DNA from 3 places in the Ensifer sp. VA4 genome. Region 3 is predicted to be linked to each of the others. Evidence: predicted binding sites of a transcription regulator. Region 3 holds the regulator's gene; each other region holds the start of a gene.

Region 1 (5,626 bases), on a different contig from region 3:
GCCAGCATCGCCCGCACCAGTGCGACGCGGGCGCCATCCTGCCTGAGGCGGAAATAGGCCCAGGCGCCTTCCTGATAACGATCGACGAGTTCGACCTCGGCAAGCAGCTTCAGGTGCCGCGAAATGCGCGGCTGCGACTGTCCGAGAATTTCGGTAAGATCGGTGACGGTGAGATCGCCGGCGGCGAGCAAAGCGACGAGACGCATGCGGGTCGGCTCTCCCGCCGCCTTCAACACGTCTACCAGCGCATCCAGACCCAGCTCTTTCTGAACAGCCATCGCGATCCCCATCAACACATAAAGATATGTTTATGTGATTTGCGAGATCGGCGCAAGCGGATTTGCGTGGAAAGGCCAAACAATGGCGTCGGTGGGACAGGCCTTGCAAAGGAAAACGGGCGGAGCCTGCGCTACGCCCGTTTCCATGACAATGGACTTCCAATACCCGTATTCGCGGCCGCAAAGGCATCGGGCGCCGCAAACAGGGCGGCGCCTTGGCTTTGATCAGCGCGTCAGGCGCTTGTAGGTGACGCGCTTCGGGTTGACCGAGTCCGGGCCGAGGCGGCGGATCTTGTCCTTCTCGTAGTCTTCGAAGTTGCCTTCGAACCACTCGACATGGCTGTCGCCTTCAAAGGCGAGGATGTGCGTCGCCAGGCGGTCGAGGAACATGCGGTCGTGGCTGATGATGACCGCGCAGCCGGCGAAGTTTTCCAGTGCGTCTTCAAGCGCTGCCAGCGTTTCGGTGTCGAGGTCGTTGGTCGGTTCGTCGAGCAGGATGACGTTGCCGCCGGACTTCAGCATCTTGGCGAGGTGAACGCGGTTGCGCTGACCGCCGGACAGCGTGCCGACCTTCTGCTGCTGATCGCCGCCCTTGAAGTTGAAGGACGAGCAATAGGCGCGCGAGTTGACCTCGTGCTTGCCGAGCTTGATGATGTCGTTGCCGCCGGAGATTTCCTCCCAGACGGTCTTGTTGCCGTCGAGCGAGTCGCGGCTCTGGTCGACATAGCCGAGCTGCACGCTGTCGCCGATGCGGAACGAACCCTCGTTCGGCTCTTCCTGGCCGGTGATCATGCGGAACAGCGTCGACTTGCCGGCGCCGTTCGGGCCGATGACGCCGACGATGCCGCCCGGCGGCAGCTTGAAGGAGAGGCCTTCGATCAACAGCTGATCGTCATAACCCTTGGAAATGTTGTCGGCCTCGATGACCACCTGGCCGAGGCGCTCGCCGACCGGAATGATGATCTGGGCATCGCCCGGGCGGCGGTCCGCGGCTGCCTTGACCAGTTCGTCATAGGCACGGATACGGGCCTTGGACTTCGCCTGGCGCGCCTTCGGGCTCGATGCGATCCACTCCTGCTCGCGGCTGATCGCCTTCTGGCGGGTGGCCTCCTCGCGGCCTTCCTGGGCCATGCGCTTGGCCTTGGCCTGTAGATAGGCCGAGTAGTTGCCCTCATAGGGAATGCCGCGGCCGCGGTCGAGCTCGAGGATCCAGCCCGTGACGTTGTCGAGGAAGTAACGGTCGTGGGTGATCATCAGCACGGCGCCCGGATATTCGCGCAGGTGCTTTTCGAGCCAGGCGATCGTCTCGGCGTCGAGGTGGTTGGTCGGTTCGTCGAGCAGCAGCAGGTCGGGCTGCGAGAGCAGGAGCCTGCAGAGCGCGACGCGGCGCTTTTCACCACCGGACAGATTGGTGACTTCCGCGTCACCCGGGGGGCAACGCAGCGCCTCCATGGCCATTTCCACCTGGCTTTCGAGGTCCCAGAGGTTCTGGCTGTCGATGATGTCCTGGAGCTTGGCGCCCTCTTCCGCCGTCTCGTCGGAATAGTTCATCATCAGTTCGTTGTAGCGGTCGACGATCGCCTTCTTCTTGGCAACGCCTTCCATGGCGTTTTCGAGCACCGTCTTCGTCGGATCGAGCTGCGGCTCCTGCGGCAGGTAGCCGACGGTGGCGCCTTCGGCGACCCAGGCTTCGCCCGTATATTCCGTGTCGAGCCCGGCCATGATCCTGAGCACCGTCGACTTACCGGCGCCGTTCGGGCCGAGGATACCGATCTTCGCGTCCGGGTAGAACGACAGATGGATGTTCTCCAGGACCTTCTTCGCGCCGTAGGACTTATTAAGTCCGGCCATATGATAGATGAACTGACGTGCCATAAGGAAATGCTCCGCAGGGAAAGGAAATTTGCCCGCTATGTAGGCGAATTATAGGAAGGGGGCAATGATCAAAGGCATTCGCGCCGGCTTGTCCCCTTAACCTATCCCATGCGGCCGTTCTGCCCCGGCAGCGCTCTTGCCGCCGGAGCCCTTGCGGGCGGGTCAGCTTCGCCCGGCCGTATCGGCAATGCCCTTGGCGCATTTGAATTCGGTCGGCCCGGCCGCCTGGATCAGCGGGCCGAGGCTCGATGCCTTCAAGACGTCGCCGGTCAGCCCGACCGTCAGCCCGGTGATGATGCTGCGTCCCTGAACCGTCTGGCAGCGCATGCGCACCCGATCGCCGGCGCCGGCGCCAAAACTCTGGTCGAAGGCCTGCTTGATCGTCGCCTCATCGAGCTCGGAACCGATGCGCTGGCGAAACAGCGCGCCAACCGCCGAGCGGTTGAGCTCCTCCAGCATGCGCAGCTGCGCCGAGAAATAATCGTCGACCGAGCCGCTCTGGCAGGTGCCGCTCCTCAGCCACTGGTGCCGGTCGAGCCCGGATTGCACGCCGGGCATGGCGATGAGCAGCCGCGCCGCCGTGTCGTCGGCCATGGCAAGCTTCGGCAGATCGAGCCAGTTGCCCTTGCGATCCTTCGTGCGCACGTCAGCCGCTACCCCGCAATAGCTCTTGCGCAGCGGCCAAAGGCCATGCAGCGAGAGATTAGTGGCGTCGAAACGCTCTGTCGTCTGGCTTTCGCATTCCTTGCGCTGCGGCCGGGTTTCGCAGAAGCCGGGCTGCCAGCTCACCGCCAGCACATATTCCGTGCGCGAACCCGCGCCTTCGGGCGCCCCCTGATCCGACATTTCCTCGCCGGCGGCAAAGGCAGCCGGCGCAAGAAGCAGTGCCAATGCCGCCAGCAGTCCTGCCATCGGACCCGATATCGCCTTGCAGAAACTCATCATGATATCCTCCTACGGAAACAAACCGGGAACGAATATCGCTCAAAACGGGAAAGTTTCAACTCATAATTACGATGAATGCACATTCTCTTGTGACCTCATGCGCAACGAGCAACAAGCGGCGATTGCCTTTGCCTTGCAAATCGATTTGATATCGAAATGGTCTGTCGTTGTTGCCGGGGGAAATCGTGTTCGGGCAGGTGAAGACACATCAGAGCCCGACAGGTGCCACCTTGAGCTGGCGCCATTTCCCGGCGACCGGCGATGCCCGCGGCATCCTTCTCGTCAGCCACGGCCTTGCAGAACATTCCGGCCGCTACGCCCGCTTCGCCGAAGCCATGGCCGCGCACGGCTTCCATGTCTATGCCCATGACCATCGCGGTCACGGCGGAACGCGGGCGCCGGACGCTCCGCTCGGCATGTTCTCGAACCGCGAGGGTCTCGACAAGGTGTTCGCCGACATCCGGGCCGTGCGGGCACTGGCGACCGCGGCACATCCGGATCTGCCGGTCATCCTTTTCGGCCATTCCATGGGCGGGCTGATCGCGCTCAACGCCGCCGAGACCGACCCCGGCCTCTATGACGCGCTCGCCGTCTGGAACTCCAATTTCCGTCCCGGCCTTGCCGGCCGCGGCGGCCAGATGATCCTCAAGATCGAGAAGGCGCTGAAGGGGTCCGACGTGCCGAGCCCGCTTCTGACCAAGCTCACCTTTGGCATGTGGGGCGGCGCCATCAAGGATCGCAAGACCGATCTCGACTGGCTGTCGCGCGACGATGCCGAGGTCGCGAAATACGTAGCCGATCCGCTTTGCGGCTTCGATGCGACCGTTTCGCTCTGGCTCGACCTCTTTCGCCTGTCCTTCGGCGGCGCCCGGCCCGACCGTCTGGCACGCCTCCGCAAGGACCTGCCCATCCACCTCGTCGGCGGCAGCGCCGACCCGTCCACGGAGATGGGCAACGCCGTGCGCTGGCTCGGCACCAGGATGAAAGCGGCAGGCCTGAGCAACGTCACCGTCACCATCTATGATGGCATGCGCCACGAGACCCTGAACGAACTCGGCCGGGAACAGGCGACCGCGGACTTTGCCGCCTGGTGCTTGGGCGTCGTCGCAGGCAAGCGCTGACCGGAAATCCCATGACCGACATATCCCTTCCCAAAATCGCGGCGGACCACAATCGCATCTCCTACGGGCTGACGCTGATGGTGATCTCGGTGCTGTTGTCGCCGCTGATCGATATTTTCGCGAAGCTGGCGATCACCACCGTTCCCTCGGCCGAAATTACCGCCGTCCGCTTCCTGCTGCAGGTCGTCTTCATCCTGCCGATCGTGCTCGTCCGCGGCAGCCTCTTCGATCTCACCTGGCGCAAGACCGGGCTCCATGCGCTGCGCGGCGGTCTCCTGGTCGTCACCATGCTCTCCTTCATCACCACGCTGAAGGTGATGGAGGTCGCCGACGCGATTGCGATCTTCTTCGTCGAACCAATCATCCTGACGATCCTCGGCAGCGTCTTCCTGAAGGAAACGATCGGCTGGCGGCGCTATACCGCCTGCGGCGTCGGCTTCTTCGGCGCGCTGCTCGTCATCCAGCCGAGCATGCAGGAGGTCGGGCCGATCGCGCTTTTGCCTGTCGTCGCGGCCTTCGCCCTCGCCGTGTTCCTGCTCGTCACCCGCATGGTGGCGCAGAACGAGGACCCCTGGTCGATGCAGTTTCATGCCGGCATATGGGGCGGCCTCCTCTGCCTCGTGCTCCTCTATTTCGGCGAAGGCACCGGCTCCGGCATCTTCGATCCGGTCTGGCCGGAAGGCTACACCTGGGCCTACCTGCTCGGCGTCGGCGTCACCGCCACCATCTCGGGCGTGCTCGGCGTCTACGCCTATCGTGCCGCCCCCGCTTCGGTGCTGGCGCCGCTGCAATATCTGGAGATCGTCTCGGCCACGATTTTTGGCTGGCTCGTCTTCGGTGATCTGCCCGACGCGCTGAAATGGCTCGGCATCGCCATCATCATCGGTTCCGGCCTCTACATCATCTGGCGCGAACGCCGCGTGCACAAGGACACGAGCGTCGCTGCGGTGTCGCCGGCCATCTGACAACAAAGAAAGTCCATCGGGAGGAAGATCATGAAAACTGGAGGACAGCTCGTCGTCGACGCCCTCGTCGCCAATGGCGTCAAGCGCATCGCCTGCGTGCCGGGGGAAAGCTACCTGGCGGTGCTGGATGCGCTCTACGACACCGACATCGACGTGCTCGTCTGCCGCCAGGAAGGCGGCGCCGCGATGATGGCGGATGCCTGGGGCCGGCTGACGGGCGAGCCCGGCATATGCATGGTGACCCGCGGCCCCGGCGCGACCAACGCGTCCGCCGGCCTGCATGTCGCAAGGCAGGATTCGATCCCGATGATCCTCTTCATCGGCCAGGTGCAGAGCGAAGCGCGCGAGCGCGAGGCCTTCCAGGAGATCGAGTATCGCCGCGCCTTCACCGAGGTCGCCAAGTGGGTGGGCGAGATCGACGATCCCGCCCGCATTCCCGAAT
Region 2 (5,626 bases), on a different contig from region 3:
GCCACGGCGCAAAAGCGTATTCGCGCTGCGAGCGATCTCTGGCTGGCCAAACAACCGGATTTCAGCAGGCTTTCAGTGCGTTATGACATCGTCACGGTGACGCCCTGGGGTTGGCCGCGGCACCTGCCGGATGCCTTCTGAACCGGGGCGGGATCAGGGAAAATGATCGCGGTGTTCCGCCGGCATCCCGTCTTGGAACATATTGTCGAATTTGTAATCGTTCCGACACAAAAGCGTAACCAGCCTGTCATTGTCGAGGCGGCGCGCATCGATGGCGCGGGACCGTTCAAGTTCTTCATCGACGTCCTGGTGCCGCTGTCGCGCACCATGATGGCGGCGATCTTCATCATCATGTTCGTCTACGGCTGGAACCAGTATCTCTGGCCGACGCTGATGACCACCGACGAAGGCTTCTTCACGCTGGTGCGCCGCATCAAGCAGATCCTGCTCGTCTGGGTCGGCTCGAACATTCCCGACTATAACGAGGCCTTTGCGCTGGCGATCCTCGCCATGCTGCCGCCTGTGATGATCGTCGTGATCTTCCAGCGCTGGTTCATCAAGGGCCTGACGGAAAGCGACAAGTAGGCGGAGCGGCGGCGGGACAAGTCTCCCGCCCGCTCCCGAAACGGCACCATTTCAACGGAGGCAGCCATGGCGGCCATTACCATCGCCGAGGTCTCGAAGATCTTTCACGGCAATGTCGAGGCGGTGAAATCCGTCTCGATCGACATCGAGGACGGCGAATTCATCGTGTTGGTCGGTCCGTCCGGCTGCGGCAAGTCCACGCTCCTGCGCATGGTCGCGGGCCTCGAGACGATGTCCAAGGGCACGGTGACGATCGGTTCACGCGTCATCAACGACGTCGATCCGGCCGAGCGCGGTGTGGTCTTTCAGAACTATGCGCTCTATCCGCACATGACCGTCTACGACAACCTTGCCTATGCCCTCAGGAACCGCAAGACGGCCGAAGGCCGAGATCGATGCCCGCGTCGCCGAAGCCGCCCGCATGCTGGAGATCGAGCCCTATCTTTCCCGCAAGCCCCGCGCGCTCTCCGGCGGCCAGCGCCAGCGCGTCGCCATGGGCCGCGCCATCGTGCGCAAGCCAGCGGCCATCCTCTTCGATGAACCGCTCTCCAACCTCGACGCCAAGCTGCGCGTCTCCATGCGCGGCGAAATCAAGCGGCTACAGAAGCGCCTCGGCACGACCTCGCTCTACGTCACCCACGACCAGCTGGAGGCGATGACGCTCGCCGACCGGCTGGTAGTGCTGAACGGCGGCCGCATCGAGCAGATCGAGCTTCATCGGCTCGCCGGCGATGAACCTGGTGAAGGGGCACATCGAAGGCAGCAGCCTGCAGATCGGTCTCTACAAGATTGCCCTTGCCGGTCGCGCTCCGGTGGAAGGCGCCGTCACCGTCGGCCTGCGCGCCGAGGACCTCAGGCTCGCTGCCGTCGGTGAGGACGCCATGCTGTTCCAGGTCGACTATGTCGAGGAGCTGGGCGCGCAGCGTCTCGTGCACGGAACCATTGCCGATCAGCAGCTGACGATCGCTCTCTCTCCTGAAACGCCGCTGTCCGGCGATCTTGCCGTGACGATCGCCGTCGACCGCCTGCACTTCTTCTCGCCCGAAACCGGCAAGCGGCTGGAGCGCGGCACGTCTGTCGCGGGCGACGATCAGTCGGCGCAGAGCCTGCGCCTGGAGACCGCATCGTGATCCACGAAACCGTAGAGCAACTTGTCGTTCCATCGGCTGAAGTCCGTGCTGGTTTTGCCGGGATCGTGCGCACCGTCGCAGCCCATGACGCAGCCATGCCGCGCGCCCGGAGATGAACAGCATCGAGGTCGGCGGCGCGCCATCCTCGACCATGCCGCTCGCGCTTCCGTTTACGGTCGCTGCCTGGAACCTGGAGCGCTGCCTGTTTCCACCGGAAAGCGCGGCGCATCTCGCCGCAACGCAAGCGCCGGTCGTTCTGCTTTCGGAAATGGACAACGGCATGGCCCGCACCGGCCAGCGCCATCCGACGGCCGAAGTCGCTGATAGACTCGGCATGCACTACGCCTATGGCATCGAGTTCATCGAGCTTGGCCTCGGCTCCGACACCGAGCGCGAATTCTGCGAGGATGATTTCAACGCCAAGGGGTTTCACGGCAATGCCCTGATGGCGTCGGTGCCGCTCAGCCGGCCCTTCATGCTGCGGCTTTGGGGCGAGCGCCTCTGGTTTACGGATGGCGAACAGCCGCGCCTTGGCGAACGCTTCGCGATCGGCGCCGTCATCGAGACCGAGGCGGGTCCCTTCGTCGCCGTCTCCACCCATCTCGAAAGCGCCACCACTGCCGCCTATCGCGAGCGCCAGGTCAGGGAATTGATCGATGCGCTCGACGAGGCCTTCCCGGGCCTGCCCATGCTGATCGGTGGCGATCTCAACACTGGCAACCATGCCGGCGGCGACTTCGAGGCGGAAGGGCTCTTTGCCATGAGCACCGCCCGCGGCTTCACCCGCCACGGCGGCCCGCTCGAGGTGATGACCACCCGACCGAGCCTGATTACCCGCTGGCCGGAGCGCGCGATGAAGCTCGACTGGTTCGTTTCGCGGGGGCTGACGATCGGCGAAACCAGGATCATTCCCTAGCTCGATCCGTCCGTCCGGCCGCTCTCGGATCACGATCTCATCACCTGCCTCGTCGAAGGCTTCGAATAGCCTCACCTCGCCTTGCCTAAGGCCCGCCCGCATTCTACATGTTGCGGGCTTTTTCAGAGTAGAATGGTGTGCGATTTCCGCGGCCACTCCGCTCTGGCGGTTTGAAATCGATCGCGGGTTTCCGTGATGCAATAGGGACGGGAAGATGGCGAAAATCGTCAATGTCGGGGTCCAGATGGATCATGTGTCGGGCATCAACATTGCGGGTGACTCCACCTTCGCGATGAGCCTCGAGGCACAGTCGCGCGGCTATCGCCTCTTCCACTACACGCCCGAAAAACTGTCGCTGCGCGACGGCAAGGTCTATGCAAGCGTGCAGCAGATGACGCTGCGCGACGTCAAGGGCGATCACTTCACGCTTGGCGAGGCTGAGCGCGTCGATCTTTCGACCATGGACGTCATCCTGCTCCGTCAGGACCCGCCCTTCGACATGGCCTACATCACCTCGACCCACCTTCTGGAGCGCCTGCATCCGAAGACGCTGGTCGTCAACGATCCGGCCTGGGTGCGCAACTCGCCGGAGAAGATCTTCGTCACCGAATTCGCCGACCTGATGCCGAAGACGCTGATTACCCGCGACCCCGCCGAGATCGCCAGCTTCCGCCAGGAGATGGGCGACATCATCCTGAAGCCGCTCTACGGCAATGGCGGCGCTGGTGTTTTCCACTCGACCCGTGACGACCGCAACCTGTCGTCGCTGCTCGAAATGTTCGGCCAGATGTTCCGCGAGCCCTTCATTGCCCAGGAATACCTGCCGGCGGTGCGCAAGGGCGACAAGCGCATCCTGCTCGTCGACGGCGAACCGGTCGGCGCCATCAACCGCGTTCCGGCCGCGCACGACGCCCGCTCCAACATGCATGCCGGCGGCCGGCCCGAGCCGACCGAACTGACGGCCCGCGAAAAGGAAATCTGCGCCCGTATCGCCCCGGCGCTGAAGGCCCGCGGGTTCCTCTTCGTCGGCATCGACGTCATCGGCGACTATATGACCGAGATCAACGTCACCTCGCCGACCGGCATCCGCGAAGTGAAGAAATTCGGCGGCGCCGACATAGCCAGCCTGCTCTGGGACGCGATCGAGCACAAGCGCGCCTGATCCGACGCTCTTCCTACTGCGTGTCTCCTTGAATCGACCTCGATCTTTGGGCGTCTGCTAAGACGCGCGGCGCTATAGAGGTACTTCCGGCCAATAGAGATTGCCGCGGCTCCGCCCGGGGCTGCTCACTCGAGCGTCCTCGTCGACGACAGCGCGCTGGTTTCGTGCCAGCATATGTTCTGTAATTGTTCTTGTTTTTGTGCGTGATCCGTGCAAGGCTCCGTCTTGCAACCCAAGGCGGTTGCGGCGCCCATGAGTTGGGCTGCCTGGGCGAGGGGATAATCATGGTCGCGCGTGTCAGCACGGTCGCATTTCAGGGTATCGAGGGTCTGCCGGTCGACGTTCAGGTGATGGTTGCACCGGGCAAGGTCGGCATGCAGATCGTCGGCCTGCCGGACAAGGCGGTCGCCGAAAGCCGCGAGCGGGTGCAGGCGGCGCTTCACGCTTCCGGTCTGGCGCTGCCGGCCAAGCGCGTCACCGTCAATCTCGCCCCCGCCGATCTGCCCAAGGAAGGCAGCCATTTCGATCTGGCAATCGCGCTTGGCCTGATGGCGGCGCTCGGCGCCATTCCCGGCGACGCGTTGGCGCCCTATGTCGTGATCGGCGAACTCAACCTCGATGGCACCATTGCCGCGGTTGCCGGCGCGCTGCCGGCGGCGATCGGCGCCAATGCGCTCGGCAAGGGGCTGATCTGCCCAGCCGAAAGCGGGGCGGAGGCCGCCTGGGCCGGGGCTGACATCGACATTCTCGCGCCGCGAAGCCTGATCGCCATCGCCAACCATTTCCGCGGCACGCAGGTGCTTTCGCGGCCGCAGGCCGCGATCCGCTCGGGCTCTGCCAACCTGCCCGACCTCGCCGACATCAAGGGCCAGGAAAGCGCCAAGCGGGCGCTCGAGGTCGCGGCCGCCGGCAACCACAATCTGCTGATGGTCGGCCCGCCCGGATCGGGAAAGTCGATGCTGGCTGCGCGGCTGCCATCGATCCTGCCGCCACTCAGTCCGGCCGAGCTCCTCGAAGTGTCGATGATCCATTCGATCGCCGGGCAATTGCCGGGCGGCAAGCTGTCGGACCGGCGGCCGTTCCGCACGCCGCACCATTCCGCCACCATGGCCGCCATGGTCGGTGGCGGCTTGCGTGCCAAACCCGGCGAGGCGTCGCTCGCCCATCATGGCGTGCTGTTCCTCGACGAGTTTCCGGAATTCTCGCCGCAGGTGCTGGATGCACTGCGCCAGCCGCTCGAAACGGCCGAATGCATCATCGCCCGCGCCAATCACCGCGTCAGCTATCCCGCCGCGATCCAGCTCGTCGCCGCCATGAACCCCTGCCGCTGCGGCATGGCGGGCGAGCCCGGCCACAGCTGCGCGCGTGGACCCCGCTGCATGGCAGACTATCAGGCGCGCATCTCCGGCCCGCTGATGGATCGCATCGACATCCGTATCGACGTGCCGGCCGTCAGCGCCGCCGATCTCCTGAAGCCGGCGGCTGCCGAAAGCAGTGAGGTCGTGGCCCGCCGGGTTGCCCGCGCCCGGGCCCTGCAGATCGACCGCTTCGCCGCCCTTGGCCATGCGGAATTGACGAGCAATGCCCGCTCATCGACATCGATGATCGAGAAAATCGCCGAGCCGGACGCCACGGGCCTGCAGCTCCTCAGGGACGCCGCCGAAAAGATGAAATTCTCCGCGCGCGGCTACCACCGTGTGCTGAAAGTCGCGCGCACGCTCGCCGACCTCGATGGCGCGCCGACGGTCGGCCGCATCCATCTGGCCGAGGCGATTTCCTACCGCATCGCCGGCGAAAGGCTGCAGGCGGCGGCATAGCAGACGGTCGGCTCTG
Region 3 (5,626 bases):
GGCACTTCATCCATGCCGGCGGGGTCCCAGTAAATTACGTCCCGGCCTTGCCGCTGCTCTCATTGCTTGAGGAAGGCCATACGGGCGTTTCGCTATTCATGACGCTGAGCGGGTACCTGTTCGCCAAGCTGCTGGACGGCAGGCAGATCGACTATAAGAGCTTCCTGTGGAACCGAGCCCTTCGTCTGCTGCCTTTGTTGACGGTCGCACTGCTGCTGCAGGCGGCAGCCTGGATTGCCAACGGATCCTCGGTTCAAGCAGTCGCGACACAGATCGCGCTTGGAAGCATACTTCCAAGGTGGCCGAACGGTGCTTGGAGCATCGCCGTAGAATGGCACTTCTATCTGATCCTTCCCGCAATTCTCTTCCTGCGGCGATTGGTGGCCTTGATCCTGATCTTTACGGCGGTCGTGTTGCGCCTGAGCCTGTTTATAACCGGCTGGGAAATCCATCCAACCGCGTACTGGACAATCATCGGTCACTTCGACCAGTTCGTTGCCGGGATATATGTCTGGTATCTCTTCCGAGGTGAACGCGTGCGGCCCTTGGCAGTCCTTGCGGTCGCCATGGCGTTCGTCACCTTCTACCACTGGTTCAACATCAGCGGCGGTTTCTATGGGCCTCAAGCATCGCCCGTATGGATCTATCTTCCCGCCGCCGAGGCCGCGTTCTACGCCGTGATGATCGCCGCCTACGACGGATCGAAATTGAGTTTGCCTAAACGGCTATCGGCCTCGATTTCCTTCGTAGGCACGGTCTCCTATTCGATCTACCTGCTTCACTTTTGGTACTATGGCCCCGCTGCAAAAATGGTGACGCAGTATCTTGGTCTTCTGCCCTTTGGGCTTTCGCTTCTGTGTTCCCTGCTGGCTTTTGTGCTGTTCCTGCCGATCGCAGCACTCAGCTACCGATGCATCGAACAGCCGTTCTTGAAGCTCCGTACGAGATACGCGAGGCGTGGCCCTCATTTTAGGCCGGAGAACTCTTATACGGGTGCCCTGCGCTGAGATTCCCGGTCAGCCCCCACTTGTGGGCCAGAAAGCCCTCGACCTCCGGTCAGACTGTGATTGCTGGGCGTTGGTGAAGATGGCCTCGGCACTAAAGCAGGCGAGCCATGCAACCGCTGTAGTGGTCCGAGATTCCCGAGAACTGGCGAGGACGTAAACCCGACGGTACTGCTGCTCGTCGAGAAGAAGGATGCCCGTCGAGCATCATAGCCCAATCGCTGGCCGGGCTATAAACGCCCACGATGCGCCAAGAAGCCAGTGAAGGCGACGGATTGCCTGCGGTTTTCCGCGCCATAGACCCGAAGCCGTCATATACGACGCCATCCGAGAGTGACAGGCGGCGCTCCAACTCGACTGGGAGCCAAACCTCCCAGGCCGTTTGCCGGACCCTATACAAGATACGCAGACGCCGCCGATGTCCCGGAGAAGATATTGGGCAGCGAAAGGAGCTGCCGTTCCAGATCTTGTCCGGATGTCAGTGGTAGCGGCGGATCAGTCCGACGAGCTTGCCCTGGATCTTCACCCGATCGGGTCCGAAAATCCGTGTCTCGTAGGCGGGATTGGCGGCTTCGAGCGCAATCGACGCGCCCTTGCGCCGGAAGCGCTTCAGCGTCGCTTCCTCATCGTCCACGAGCGCCACGACAATATCGCCGGGATTGGCCGTGTTGCCATTGCGGATGATCACCGTGTCGCCGTCGAAGATGCCGGCTTCGATCATCGAGTCGCCCTTGACTTCGAGGGCGTAGTGTTCGCCGTTGCCGAGCATGTCGAGCGGAACGGTGATGTCATGCGTGTTGTTCTGGATGGCCGAGATCGGCACACCTGCAGCGATGCGGCCCATGACCGGCACGGACACCGAAGCGTTTTCAGCCGCTGGCGCCGGCTTTGGCAGTGCAGCAGGGGGAGGTGCTGCCGGTTTGCCGAGGCTTCCCTCGATCACGCTCGGGGAGAAGCCGCGGCGCGGCTGCTGCTGCTGGATGGATGCGTAGGCTTCCGGGAGCTTGATGACCTCGAGCGCACGGGCCCGGTTCGGCAGACGGCGAATGAACCCGCGTTCTTCGAGCGCCGTGATCAAGCGGTGGATGCCGGATTTCGACGCCAGCTCGAGCGCATCCTTCATTTCATCGAATGATGGCGGGACGCCCGACTCCTTCATGCGTTCGTGAATGAACAGAAGCAATTCCTGTTGCTTGCGGGTCAGCATGGCACGTCGCTCCAGAAGCGTGAAACAAATCAAGAACAGACACTATCTGTTCCATATGTGTTCTGCAAGTGCCTAAAATTCCGTGAATTCAGGCAATTGACGCGTCTGCGCGTATCAATCGGTCACTTTTACGGGAGCAAAGCGGGTTTGAGTGCGCGAAATAGGGCCTGCGGCGTGGCGCATGGCGAGACCGTGAGGTTGATTCGAACGATTCGTGATCGTTTTCGTGGAGCAGGCGAGCTGATCCGGTGTTCAGGTGGAATCGCTGTAAGCGGAAGGTACTAAAGCGACGTGCGTTCATCCGAACGCTCTTCGCTTTAGGCCGGCTGCGTGCTGGAGCAGGCGTCTTCGAATTCCTTCACCGTCTCGGGGGTGTTGTCTTCGGGAAGCACGGCGTCCGCCGCATCGGTCGCAACAGCTGTGTCGCCGTCATAGACGAACGACTGGATGTAGAACGCAATCGCGCCCTTCCACACTTTGCGTCCGTCGATCTGATGGCAGGGAACGGCGGTTTCGAAATCGGTCTGCAGTTCGTCAACCGTGGCGGCGCTGAGCTTGATGTCAGGCATATTGGGCGATGCGACTATCGAAGCGAGGAGGAGGGCGGCGAGCACGGTGATCGTCCACTTTGATGCAAGGGTGGGACTACGGGGCGGTTAACGATGTGAACCGCGCTTTCGTTCCGGTGTCCAGCAAGCCTGGCGATCACTCTGACGTGTTCAACAGCTCTTTGAGTGTAAGCTGTGGCTGTTTTACGTCACGTGCCCGACGCGCAAAGGCCGCAGGGCTTTGCAGCAGCGGCGCGCTGCGGCAAGGGGGGCGGCGTCAGCGTATTTCCAAGGGGGAATGGCGGACAGGGTGGGATTCGAACCCACGGTACGGTTTCCCGTACGCTGGTTTTCAAGACCAGAGCCTTAAACCACTCGGCCACCTGTCCTTGCCTGAAGCCGGCAGCTAACGGCTTTCGGGCACGGCGTTATTGCGCGAAGCTCCGTCGCTTTGCAAGATTTAAGATGCATCGCCGAAGGATTTTCTCGGTGGCCCGGTATTAGAGCGCGGGCCCGCTCTGCCGGTAACCATCTGTAAACCATAACGCATGAAATCCGGCGTTGATCTGTGGATGAGTTCGCATTTTTGCCGTGTTGCTGTCATGTTTGATCGACTGTTCCGTTTCGGGACGCCGAGATTTCCGCTGGGGGCATGAGCGGAAGGTTTCGAGTACGGCTTATTCGATCGATGTTGTGGGACAGATGACATCCAGTAAAAATGCGGCATATCTGGTCAAGGGACTGCGCCTTGCGGCAGTCCCCATGCTGTGCGTAACGCTTGCGGCCTGCGGATCCACGTCGAGCATCAAGAAGTCCAAGTCGCGCAGCAAGGAATACTTCGCCGAATCCGTTTATGGCGTGAAGGCGAGCCCGCGCGTTGCGACTGGAAACAGTATTCCGAAGGGCGGCGGACGTTACCAGGTCGGCAAGGCCTATCAAGTCAAGGGCAAGTGGTATCAGCCGAAGGAGGACTTCGGCTACAACAAGACCGGTGTCGCCTCCTGGTATGGCTCGGCGTTTCACGGCCGCCTGACTGCCAACGGCGAGGTCTACGACAAGGCGCACCTGTCCGCCGCGCACCCGACATTCCCGCTGCCGAGCTATGCGCGCGTCACCAATATGGAAAATGGCGCGTCGGTGATCGTGCGCGTCAACGACCGTGGCCCCTATGAATACGGCCGCATCATCGACGTTTCCTCGAAGACGGCCGACATGCTCGACATCAAGCGCAAGGGCAGCGCGAAAGTGCGCGTACAATATGTCGGCCGCGCGCCGCTTGAAGGCAACGACATGCCCTATCTGATGGCTTCCTATGTCCAGAAGGGCGAACGGGGCCCGAGCGTGATGCCGGAAGGCCAGATCGCAACCGGCGTGATGGTTGCGTCGAACGAGCCGTTCCGCAATCAGAGCCTCGGCACGCTCACCGTTCCCGCAAAGGCTTCGCTTGACGTCGGCGAACCGGTGACGGCACTTGCCGCGCCCGTGCCGCAGTTCGCTCAGCCAGAGTCGCTGAACGAGTTCGTGGTGCTCCCGGAGATCGGCCCGATCCCGCGTGAGCGGCCGGAATTCATCCCGATGCCCGACGGCAACATGGCCTATGCGGCCGCCTATTACGAAGTTCGCGTCAGCGACGCCGAATCGCCGTTTGAAGCGATCATGGTCGACAAGAAGCAGCTTACCCCCCAGGTGATTGTCGATTACGCGAAGCGCCAGAAAGCAAGCGGTTCTGTCCGATAACCGTAAGCGGCGTTGTGCCAAAATGACCACGCTGCTATGGCCAAGGGGAAACCGGAGTTTCCCATGCGCATGAAGATGTTTTCGGCGGTGTTTTTCGGCGTGGCATTGTTTGCTGGTGCCGTACTCGCGCAGACACCGGCGCCTGCCTTCGATACCAAGGCAAAACAGATCCTGCTGGTCGATGCCGAAACCGGCACCGTGCTTTTCTCGCGCGCCGAAAACCAACCGATTCCGCCGGCATCGCTCGCCAAATTGATGACGATGGAAGTCGTGGCCGAGGCTCTCGTCAAGGGTGAGCTTTCCGCCGAAACCACCTTCGACGTGTCCGAGCACGCCTGGCGTACCGGTGGTGCCCCGTCCGGCACCTCGACGATGTTTGCCGCATTGAAATCCCGCATCCGCGTTGCCGACCTTCTGCAGGGCGTGGCGGTGCAGCTCGCCAACGATGCCTGCATCATCCTTGCCGAGGGCATGACCGGCAATGAGGGCGCCTTTGCCGAGCGCATGACGGCGCGCGCTCGCGAGCTCGGCATGCCGGTTGCGACGTTCCGCAACGCCACGGGGCTGCCTGATCCCGGCAACCAGATCACGATGAGCGAACTGGTAACGCTCATTCGGCATCTCCATGAGGCCCATCCGGATCTCTACCGGCTCTATTCGCAGCCGGAGTTCGAGTGGAACAAGATCCTGCAGCGCAACAAGAACCCGCTGATCTCGGCCAATATCGGCGTGGACGGCCTGGCGACCGGTTTTGCCGAAGGCTTCGGCTTCTCGCTCGCCGCCTCGCTGCAGCGCGGCGACCGCCGGGTCTATCTCGCCATGGGTGGTCTCGAAACCGACAAGGAGCGCATCGAGGAGAGCCGCAGGGTGCTCGATTGGGCCATGACTGCCTTCGAAAAGAAGCGGATTTTTGCCGATGGGGAAGCGATTGGCGAAGCGGCCGTCTATGGCGGCGATGCGTCTCACGTCCCGCTGGTGGCCGGCGGTCCCGTCGACGTGCTGTTGCCCGTCGACAACCCGGAACGGCTGACTGCACGGATCGTCTACAGGTGGCCCTTGCGCGCACCGGTGACGGCTGGCACGGAGGTCGGCGTCGTCAAATTGTGGAATGGCGAGAAACTGCTGCGCGA

The links. Region 3 encodes LexA, which represses DNA repair genes until DNA is damaged. Its sites were predicted from a motif close to TGTTCNNNNTGTGTTCNG; they were not measured.
Region 1: AC0C6X_RS21250 (ribonuclease T2) is a predicted target of LexA. The motif match lies at 3,112-3,129, and genes of this name have one in related genera.
Region 2: AC0C6X_RS03885 (YifB family Mg chelatase-like AAA ATPase) is a predicted target of LexA. The motif match lies at 3,969-3,986, and genes of this name have one in related genera.

Annotation. Positions count from the first base shown of each region.
Region 1 is NZ_JBVQPO010000012.1:68,705-74,330, reverse strand. It holds gene AC0C6X_RS21260 (ArsR/SmtB family transcription factor) at 1-278, opposite strand, end outside; gene ettA (energy-dependent translational throttle protein EttA) at 504-2,153, opposite strand; gene AC0C6X_RS21250 (ribonuclease T2) at 2,316-3,098, opposite strand; gene AC0C6X_RS21245 (alpha/beta fold hydrolase) at 3,284-4,219, shown strand; gene AC0C6X_RS21240 (DMT family transporter) at 4,231-5,184, shown strand; gene AC0C6X_RS21235 (thiamine pyrophosphate-binding protein) at 5,215-5,626, shown strand, end outside.
Region 2 is NZ_JBVQPO010000002.1:199,502-205,127, reverse strand. It holds gene AC0C6X_RS03910 (YraN family protein) at 1-141, shown strand, start outside; partial or broken gene AC0C6X_RS03905 (ABC transporter permease subunit) at 250-585, shown strand; partial or broken gene AC0C6X_RS03900 (ABC transporter ATP-binding protein) at 652-1,715, shown strand; gene AC0C6X_RS03895 (endonuclease) at 1,828-2,631, shown strand; gene gshB (glutathione synthase) at 2,846-3,793, shown strand; gene AC0C6X_RS03885 (YifB family Mg chelatase-like AAA ATPase) at 4,078-5,610, shown strand.
Region 3 is NZ_JBVQPO010000006.1:311,856-317,481, reverse strand. It holds gene AC0C6X_RS12900 (acyltransferase family protein) at 1-1,007, shown strand, start outside; gene lexA (transcriptional repressor LexA) at 1,483-2,211, opposite strand; gene AC0C6X_RS12890 (hypothetical protein) at 2,529-2,825, opposite strand; tRNA gene AC0C6X_RS12885 (tRNA-Ser) at 3,059-3,148, opposite strand; gene AC0C6X_RS12880 (septal ring lytic transglycosylase RlpA family protein) at 3,462-4,496, shown strand; gene AC0C6X_RS12875 (D-alanyl-D-alanine carboxypeptidase family protein) at 4,560-5,626, shown strand, end outside.